3 regions of the Pseudomonas sp. Marseille-Q8238 genome follow, and region 2 is predicted to be linked to each of the others. Evidence: predicted binding sites of a transcription regulator. Region 2 holds the regulator's gene; each other region holds the start of a gene.
The links. Region 2 encodes sigma-54, which starts transcription at its own class of promoters, with help from an activator protein. Its sites were predicted from a motif close to ANTGGCATNNANNTTGCTNT; they were not measured.
Positions count from the first base shown of each region.

Region 1 (3,276 bases), 1.3 Mb from region 2:
GAGTAATCAGCCGGTTCATAACCACGTACCTCACGGCGAACGTATTGCTCAGGCAGTCACCGGCTCTCGCCAGCGATCACGCGTTAAAGTTGTTGCGTAATGAAAGACAGCATCTGGTCAGCGGTGGAGATGACCTTGGAGTTCATCTCGTAGGCACGCTGGGTGGTGATCATGTTCACCAGTTCCTCGACCACACTGACGTTGGAGTTTTCCAGGGTGTTCTGCAGCACCACGCCCAATCCGGTCAGGCCTGGTGTACCGATTTGCGGGGCACCACTGGAGCCCGTCTCAAGGAACAGGTTGTTGCCGATGGCTTGCAGACCAGCCGGATTGATGAAGTCGGCGGTCTGGATATTGCCGATCACCTGAGGGGCTGGATTGCCGAAGGTGGTGATAGAGGCAGTGCCGTCCTCACCCACGGTGAATGTCTGGGTTTCCGGCGGCAGTACGATGGCCGGCTCCAAGGCATAGCCTTGGGAAGTCACCACCTGGCCATCGGAGTTCAGGTGAAAGCTGCCATCACGGGTGTAGGACACCGTGCCGTCCGGCATCATGACCTGGAAAAAACCACGTCCGTTGACTGCGATATCCAGCGGCTGCTCGGTCGTTTGCAGGCTGCCCTGGGTGAACATCTTTTGCGTACCGGCGATGCGCACACCGGTACCCAACTGCAGGCCGGACGGCAGCTCGCTGTCCTGGCTCGACTGAGCGCCAGGCTGCTTGCGGATCTGATAGAGCAGATCCTCGAATTCGGCGCGATCACGTTTGAACCCGGTGGTCGAAACGTTCGCCAGGTTGTTGGAAATCGTGGTCAGGTTCATGTCCTGAGCGGACAGACCGGTTTTACTGACCCAAAGTGCCGGAAGCATTGTCTTCTCCTCGAACGCCGGTTTTACGGCGTTTCGCGCTGGTAATTAGTTGATTTGCAAGACTCGCGCCATGGCGCTCGAGTTCTCTTCGGCGGTGTGCATCATCTTCACGTGCAGCTCGAACTGCCGGGCCAGGGACATGATCGATGTCATCTCCTCCACCGCATTCACGTTGCTCGCTTCAAGAAACCCGGACGTCAGTCGTGCATTAGCGTCGGCTTCGATGGGTTGCGTCTGATCCTTGACCCGGATCAGGCCATCGGCGCCCTTCTCCATGGTTTTCAGATCCGGGTTCACCAGCTTGATCCGATCGACCTCGGCCATCACATTCGGAGCCTCACCGAGAGCGCGAATGGTGATGGTGCCGTCCTGGCCGATCTCTACTTTCTGCTCTGGCGGAATCGCAATAGGGCCGCCATTGCCGAGAACCGGCAAACCGTTGCCGGTGCGCAATTGACCAAGGGCGTCGATCTGCAGGCTGGCGGTGCGCACATAGGCCTCGCTGCCATCGGCGGACTGCACGGCAATCCAGCCCTGCCCATCGACGGCCACGTCCATGTCACGCCCGGTCTCCTGCAGCGAGCCTGGGGTGAAATCAGTCCCGGGGCGCTCGCTCATGGCATAGACCCGCGACGGGAAATGCTCGCCGAATACCGGCATCGAACGGGCTTGTTCGAAATCCCGGCGGAAACCGGTTGTGGAGATGTTCGCCAGGTTGTTGGCGTGGGCACGCTGGGCCATGGTGTTCTGGCTGGCGCCAGTCATGGAAACGTACAGCATCTTGTCCATGTTCTTCTCCGCGGGTCGGCACTTGCCGCTCATTACTCTGTTGACAGAGATATAGCAAAGCGTGTGCCACACCAGAGAAAAACTCTCAAACTATTGATTAATAAAGAATTTAAAAAACAAAAAAGCTCCATAAGGAGCTTTTCGACGACGATATCGGCGATGCCTTGCCGCAGGCGGCAAGGCATCGCCAGCCCATCAACGCAGGTTGATGATGGTCTGGGTGATCGCACTTTCGGTTTCGATGGTCTTGGCGTTGGCCTGGTAGTTGCGCTGGGCCACGATCAGGTTGACCAGTTGGTCTGACAATTCGACGTTCGACCCTTCAAGCGCGCCGGACTGCATCGCCCCCATGGTCCCGCTGCCGGGCGTACCGATCACAGGCTCGCCCGATGCCGAAGACTGGACCCAGGCCGTGCTGCCGATAGGCGTCAGGCCTTGCAGGTTGGCAAAGTTGGCCAGTGCCACCTGCCCCATGACCTTGGATTCCTTGTTGGTGTAGCGGGCAAAGATCACCCCGTTTTCGTCGATCTCGATACCGGCCAGCTCACCCGTGGTGTAGCCGTCCTGATTGAGGCTGTTGACTGCAAAACTGCTGGCGTACTGGGTGCTGCCGCGCATGTCGAACTTGATACCGGCCACGTTGGCCGCTGCCTGGTTTGGCCCCCAGACTGGCGGAACCGAGTCATCTGGAGCGGACGGTACCCAGTTATTCATGTTCAGGGTGCCGTCGGCATTCACGGTCAGCCCGGTAGCCGTGAGCTGATTCAAGTCCAGCTTGCCTGCCGAGGTGAACACCAGGTTGGCCGTGGCCGGTGTGGTCGCAATTTGCTCGGAGGCATTGAAGACTGCAGCGGCAACGCTCGCCGCCGTAGCGCCAGGCTGCGCTTCAGCTGCAGTTGCAGCAGCAACAACACTGGGATTACCCCCAGCCACAGATGCCAGCACACTGGCAGGCGTTGCACCGGCAGCCGCCGCAGCAGCGTTAGCCGCTTGTACCGAAGCAGCGTCACCCGAAGCATTCGCCGGATTACGTCCATCGACAAGAATATGCATGTCCCACGTGTTGGCACCGGTTTTCACGAAGTACTGCGTGAACGAGTGAGCATTGCCCTGAGAGTCGAAGATGGTGGCCGAGGTCGAGGAGTTGTAACTGGCACTGTCCTTCGGATTGAACGCCACCGTGGTAATCGGCGTGTTCGTCGAGTTCAGGTTGAACGGTTGGGTAATCACACCCGTTGGTCGCGGCGCCTGATTGCTCTTGTCGATACGCAGATCACCCAACTGGCCATTGAGCAGGTTGCCGTTGGCATCCACCCCATAGCCCTGCAAGCGGTAGCCCAGGTTGTTGACCACATTACCGTCACGGTCAGTGCCAAAATAACCAGCACGGGTATAGCTGATTGCCCCATTGTTACTGGTAACGAACATGCCATTGCCGTTGATCGCCAGGTCCAGCGGGTTCTGGGTGTAGTCCAGGTTCCCCTGCTTGAACAGCTGCGAGACGTTGTTAAGCAGCACACCACTGCCTTGCGGGTTACGACCACTACCCAGGATAGACGCCGAGTACAGATCGCCGAACTCGGCGCGCGACTGCTTGAAACCTGCCGTGCCGGCGTTG
Region 1 covers NZ_CBCOPI010000001.1:2,287,855-2,291,130, reverse strand. Annotated here, with positions in the region: gene flgH (flagellar basal body L-ring protein FlgH) at 1-19, opposite strand, end outside; gene flgG (flagellar basal-body rod protein FlgG) at 84-869, opposite strand; gene ACWPW0_RS10620 (flagellar basal body rod protein FlgF) at 915-1,658, opposite strand; gene ACWPW0_RS10615 (flagellar hook protein FlgE) at 1,854-3,276, opposite strand, start outside.
Region 1: a site for sigma-54 is predicted at 1,710-1,729, ahead of ACWPW0_RS10620 (flagellar basal body rod protein FlgF). Genes of this name have one in related genera too.

Region 2 (3,276 bases):
TCTTCCAGAACGTCGAGGGCGGTGCTCTTTCCCGAGCCGGAGCGACCGCTGACGATGATCAGGCGCATGACAGTATTCCTACCCTGGGGTTATTGGCCGTTTTGCACGGCAACGACGACCTGATAGAGGCTTTCACTGCTTTGAGCCTGGCGTAGACGCTCGCGCACTTCGGCACGGTCAAGCATGCTGGCAATCTGGCGCAGCAGCTCCAGATGTTCGTCGGTCGCCGCTTCGGGGACCAGCAGAACGAACAACAGATCGACTGGTGCGCCATCGATGGCGTCGAAATCAACTGCCGCATCCAGACGCAATACCGCGCTGATCGGCGCAGCACAGCCGGGCAAGCGACAGTGGGGAATGGCAATGCCGTTGCCGAACCCGGTGGAGCCGAGTTTTTCGCGGGCAATCAGGCTTTCGAAAATGTCTTGCGCATCAAGGTCGGGCAATTCGCGCGCGATCAGGTTGGCAATCTGTTCCAGAACGCGCTTTTTACTGCCGCCCGGCACGTTCACTAGGGAACGGCCGGGGGTCAGGATGTTTTCAAGTCGGATCATGTCAGGGTTAGGTTTTAGCGCGCGGTTGCACCTTGTAGGCGTCCGAGCTGCTTTTCCTTATGTTTGATCAGTTGACGGTCAAGTTTGTCAGCGAGCAGGTCGATCGCTGCATACATGTCTTCGTGTTCGGCGTTCGCTACCACCTCGCCGCCGGCGATGTGGAGCGTCGCTTCGATTTTTTGCTTGAGCTTTTCGACCTCCATTATCACCTGCACGTTGGTGATCTTGTCGAAATGGCGCTCCAGTCTGCTGAGTTTCTCGCCGACATAGTCGCGCAGGGCGTCGGTCACATCCAGTTGATGTCCACTGATGTTGACTTGCATACCGCTTCTCCTTGTTGCCGTGTGTAAGAGACAGGCTAGCGGGCCTGCCACCGTAACACTCTGGCTTGGAAGGCTTTTGCAGGACTGTTCTGGAGATCCGGTCGGATGTCTGTACAGTTCTGCAAAAGCCTTCCCTCAGGGGCGGGTCACATCAGTCGTTTGCGTTCGCTCGAAGGCGCTATCCCGAGGGATTCGCGGTATTTGGCGACTGTGCGACGGGCCACCTGAATGCCCTGTGCCTCCAGTAAACCAGCGATCTTGCTGTCACTCAACGGCTTTTTAGCGTTTTCCGCAGCAACCAGTTTTTTGATGATGGCGCGGATCGCGGTGGAGGAGCATTCACCGCCTTCCGAGGTGCTGACGTGGCTGGAGAAGAAGTATTTCAACTCGTATATGCCACGGGGTGTATGCATGAATTTCTGCGTGGTCACGCGGGAAATGGTCGACTCGTGCATGCCGACGGCTTCCGCAATGTCGTGCAGCACCAGCGGTTTCATCGCCTCGTCACCATATTCGAGAAAGCCGCGCTGGTGCTCGACGATCTGCGAGGCAACCTTCATCAGGGTTTCGTTGCGGCTCTGCAGGCTCTTGATGAACCAGCGGGCTTCCTGCAACTGGTTGCGCATGAAGGTGTTGTCGGTGCTGGAGTCGGCGCGTTTGACGAAGCCGGCGTACTGCGCGTTGACCCGCAGGCGCGGGACCGCTTCCTGGTTCAGCTCGACCAGCCAGCGTTCGTTGTGTTTGCGCACGATGACGTCCGGGATCACGTATTCCGGTTCGCTGGATTCGATCTGCGAGCCAGGGCGTGGGTTGAGGCTCTGGATCAGCTCGATGATCTGGCGCAGCTCATCTTCCTTGAGCTTCATGCGCCGCATCAGTTGGCTGTAGTCGCGGCTGCCGAGCAGGTCGAGATGGTCGCTGACCAGGCGCTGGGCTTCGCTGAGCCATGGCGTATCGGCGGCATGCTGGCGCAATTGCAGGAGCAGGCATTCACGCAGGTCGCGTGCGCCTACACCAGCGGGTTCGAAGTGCTGGATGCGCCGCAGAACCGCTTCGACTTCATCCAGCTCGACGTCCATTTCCGGATCGAAGGCTTCGACGATTTCTTCGAGCGACTCTTCCAGGTAGCCCTGGTCGTTGATGCAGTCGATGAGCGTCACGGCGATCAGGCGATCGGTGTCTGACATCGGTGCGAGGTTGAGCTGCCATAGCAGGTGGGTCTGCAGGCTTTCGCCGGCCGAGGTGCGGGTGGTGAAGTCCCATTCGTCATCGTCGTTGCTTGGTAGGCTGCTGGCGCTGGTCTGGTAGACGTCTTCCCAGGCGGTGTCGACTGGCAGTTCGTTGGGAATGCTTTCGTGCCACTCGCCTTCTTCGAGATTCTCGACGGTGGCAGTAGTGGTTTCCTGATAGCTGGGTTCCTGCTCGACCTGGCGCGGTTGTTCTTCACCATCGGCCAGTGGGTCGGAGTTGTCGAAGTCCTCGCCTTCTTCCTGGCGCTCCAGCATTGGGTTGGACTCCAGCGCTTCCTGGATTTCCTGTTGCAGGTCCAGCGTTGAAAGCTGGAGAAGGCGAATGGCCTGTTGCAGCTGCGGCGTCATCGTCAGCTGCTGGCCCATCTTGAGGACTAGCGAGGGTTTCATGGCAGGAAGCTTTGCACCTTATTTGCCGGCGCTGGTGCGCCATTCACTACAGGGCGCCGGAGCGCCGCCAATAAGCAAATTATATGCCCGAAACTGATGGCCTTGCCTAGGCTTGACAATATCCGCGCAATGAGTGCGTGTTTGTGTCAGAGGCGGAATTCGTGGCCCAGGTAGACTTCTTTCACCAGCTGGTTAGCCAGGATGCTGGCCGAATCGCCCTCGGCGATAAGTTGGCCATCGCTGACAATGTAGGCGGTTTCACAGATGTCGAGGGTTTCACGGACGTTGTGATCGGTGATCAGAACGCCGATGCCCTTGGCTTTCAGGTGGTGAATGATCTGCTTGATATCACCCACGGAAATCGGGTCGACACCTGCAAAAGGTTCATCCAGCAGGATGAACTTGGGTTCGGTGGCCAAGGCGCGGGCGATTTCCACACGACGGCGTTCGCCGCCGGACAGGCTCATGCCGAGGTTGTCGCGGATGTGGCTGATATGGAATTCCTGCAGCAGGCTTTCGAGCGCCTTCTGCCGGCCCGCGCGGTCGAGGTCCTTGCGGGTTTCCAGGATGGCCATGATGTTGTCGGCCACCGAAAGCTTGCGGAAGATCGATGCTTCCTGAGGCAGGTAGCCAATACCCACGCGAGCGCGGCCATGCATGGGCTGATGGCTGACGTCGAGGTCGTCGATCAGTACGCGCCCCTGGTCGGCCTGGACCAGGCCTACGATCATGTAGAAGCAGGTGGTCTTGCCGGCGCCG
Region 2 covers NZ_CBCOPI010000001.1:1,033,410-1,036,685, forward strand. Annotated here, with positions in the region: gene rapZ (RNase adapter RapZ) at 1-68, opposite strand, end outside; gene ptsN (PTS IIA-like nitrogen regulatory protein PtsN) at 90-554, opposite strand; gene hpf (ribosome hibernation-promoting factor, HPF/YfiA family) at 569-877, opposite strand; gene ACWPW0_RS04570 (RNA polymerase factor sigma-54) at 1,024-2,517, opposite strand; gene lptB (LPS export ABC transporter ATP-binding protein) at 2,664-3,276, opposite strand, start outside.

Region 3 (3,276 bases), 1.3 Mb from region 2:
CCTTCTGCCACTGTTTCGCATTGCTTCGATGTTGATGGTTATGCCGATCATTGGTACCCAGTTGGTGCCCACGCGAGTACGTCTTTATCTCGCCTTGGCCATCAGTGCCCTGCTTGTTCCGACCTTGCCGCCGATGCCGCAGGTCGATGCGATCAGCCTGCAATCCATGCTGCTGATTGGTGAGGAAGTGCTGATCGGCGTGATGTTCGGCTTCGTTCTGCAACTGTATTTCCAACTGTTCACTATCGCGGGACAGATCATTGCCATGCAGATGGGGCTGGGTTTTGCCTCGATGGTCGATCCATCCAATGGTGTATCGGTCCCGGTGATCGGGCAGTTCCTGCTGATGTTGGTGACCTTGTTGTTCCTGGCCATGAATGGCCATCTGGTAGTGTTCGAGGTACTGGCGGAGAGCTTCGTTACCCTGCCAGCAGGTGGTGGCCTGCTGACCAATCATTACTGGGTACTGGCCGGCAAGTTGAGTTGGGTGTTGGCGGCGGGGCTATTATTGGCCCTGCCTATCATTACGGCATTGCTGGTGATCAACCTGGCGTTTGGTGTGATGACTCGAGCCGCGCCACAATTGAACATCTTCTCCATCGGTTTTCCCCTGACATTAGTTGTTGGGATGTTCATCTTCTGGGTTGGTCTGTCCGATTTCCTAGCTCATTTCCAGGTGCTGACGACCGAGGCTCTGCAACAGCTGCGCGAACTGGCGCAGGTGCCATAGGAGGCTCGTATGGCAGAAAGCGAGAGCGGGGCAGAAAAGAGCGAGGAACCCACCAGTAAGCGCCAGGAAGAGGCGCGCAAGAAAGGGCAGATCGCCCGCTCCCGCGAACTCAATACCCTGGCGATCACCTTTTCTGGTGCAGCCGCCTTGCTTATGTACGGCGGGCAGATGGCGGACGGGTTGCTAGGCATCATGCGTGGCAGTTTTTCCTTGTCACGTGAAGTGTTGATGGATGAAGGCTCCATGTCGCTTCACTTGCTGGCGGCGGGTAAAGCCGCTGCTGAGTTGCTGCAACCCTTCATCACGATTTTGATGATTGCCGCGATTCTCGGCCCGATTGCGCTGGGTGGCTGGTTGTTCTCCATGGAGGCGATGCAGCCGAAGTTCAGCCGGATGAATCCTCTGGCTGGGCTCAAGCGCATGTTCTCGCCCAAGGCCTTGGTCGAACTGCTAAAGGCATTGGCCAAGTTCGTGATCATCCTATTGGTGGCTTTGGCTGTACTTTCGTCCGATCAGGATGACCTACTGGCGATCGCCAACGAGCCTCTTGAATCAGCTATTTTGCACAGTGCACAGATTGTTGGCTGGAGCGCCTTGTGGTTGGCCAGCGGGCTGATCCTGATCGCTGCTGTCGATGTGCCGTTCCAGCTCTGGGATTCGAAGCAGAAGCTCAAGATGACCAAGCAGGAGGTGCGTGACGAGTACAAGGACAGTGAGGGCAAACCCGAGGTCAAGTCGAAGATTCGCCAGATGCAGCGCGAAATGGCTGAGCGTCGGATGATGCAGGCTATCCCGGATGCCGATGTGGTGATTACCAACCCGACGCACTTCGCCGTGGCGCTCAAATACGACCCGACCAAGGGCAATGCTCCGGTGTTGTTGGCAAAAGGTGGTGATTTCCTGGCGCTGAAGATTCGTGAAATCGCTCAGGAGCACAAGGTCACGTTGCTTGAGTCACCGGCGTTGGCGCGAGCGGTGTATTTCTCCACCGAGATCGATAACGAGATTCCTGCCGGTCTTTACCTGGCGGTCGCTCAGGTGCTGGCTTACGTCTACCAGCTCAAGCAGTTCCGCTCCGGCAAAGCCAAGCGTCCCGATCCGCTCCGGGATCTCCCCATTCCGCCTGACCTGCAGCGTGATCGCTGAGTCTTTGAGGCGATCGCACTGCATTTTCGCCAAGTTGGAATACTTCTTGCGATAAGCCTGGCCAGACGCCATCTCGCGTCAAAAGTTTGAACGGCTGGGGATATGACGTGGCAGTAGACAGAGCGCAACTGATCGGCAACATGCGCAGCATGGGACGCGGCAACTTTGGCGTGCCTATCCTGTTGCTGGTAATGCTCGGCATGATGATGCTGCCGGTGCCGCCGTTCCTGCTGGATGTCTTCTTCACCTTCAACATCGCGCTGTCCATCGTCGTCCTGCTGGTTTGCGTGTATGCGCTGCGCCCGCTGGATTTTGCCGTGTTCCCCACCATCCTGTTGATTGCCACGCTATTGCGTCTGGCCCTGAACGTCGCATCGACGCGCGTCGTGCTGCTGCATGGCCAGGACGGGCATGACGCGGCCGGTAAGGTCATTCAGGCTTTCGGTGAGGTGGTGGTCGGCGGTAACTATGTGGTCGGTGCGGTGGTCTTCGCCATCTTGATGATCATCAACTTCGTTGTGGTTACCAAAGGTGCAGGGCGTATCTCCGAGGTGAGCGCACGCTTTACCCTGGATGCCATGCCGGGCAAGCAGATGGCCATCGATGCGGACCTCAATTCAGGGCTTATCGATCAGGTCGAGGCCAAGCGCCGGCGTGTCGAGGTGGCTCAAGAGGCGGATTTCTACGGTTCCATGGACGGTGCCAGCAAGTTCGTTCGTGGTGATGCCATTGCTGGCCTGCTGATCCTGTTCATCAACCTGATCGGCGGGATTGCCATCGGTGTCCTGCAGCACAACCTGAGTTTCAGCGAAGCAGGGAAGATCTATTCGCTGTTGACCATCGGTGATGGCCTGGTCGCCCAGATTCCGTCGCTTCTGCTGTCGACCGCCGCAGCGATCATGGTGACCCGTGTTTCCAGCTCGGAAGACATGGGTGCCCAGGTCAATCGACAAATGTTCACCTCACCCAAGGCGCTTGCCGTATCGGCTGCCATTCTGGTTGCCATGGGCTTGGTACCGGGGATGCCACATGTCTCGTTCATCGGCCTGGGTGCTATCGCAGCTGGCGCGGCCTATTGGATCTGGCACAAGAAGAACAAGGTTAAGGTCGAGGCCGAGCAGGAGGTTCAGCGCCAACAAGAGCTGCTGCCGGCGCAGAAGGCCCAAGAGGTCAAGGAACTGGGCTGGGATGATGTAACGCCCGTCGACATGGTCGGCTTGGAGGTAGGCTACCGGCTGATTCCTCTAGTCGACCGCAACCAAGGTGGGCAGTTGCTGGCGCGGATCAAAGGTGTGCGCAAGAAGCTGTCGCAGGAGATGGGCTTTCTCATGCCCTCGGTGCATATTCGCGACAACCTGGACCTGCAGCCCAATGCCTACCGTTTGACATTGATGGGTGTC
Region 3 covers NZ_CBCOPI010000001.1:2,343,994-2,347,269, forward strand. Annotated here, with positions in the region: gene fliR (flagellar biosynthetic protein FliR) at 1-730, shown strand, start outside; gene flhB (flagellar biosynthesis protein FlhB) at 740-1,876, shown strand; gene flhA (flagellar biosynthesis protein FlhA) at 2,017-3,276, shown strand, end outside.
Region 3: a site for sigma-54 is predicted at 1,910-1,929, ahead of flhA (flagellar biosynthesis protein FlhA). Genes of this name have one in related genera too.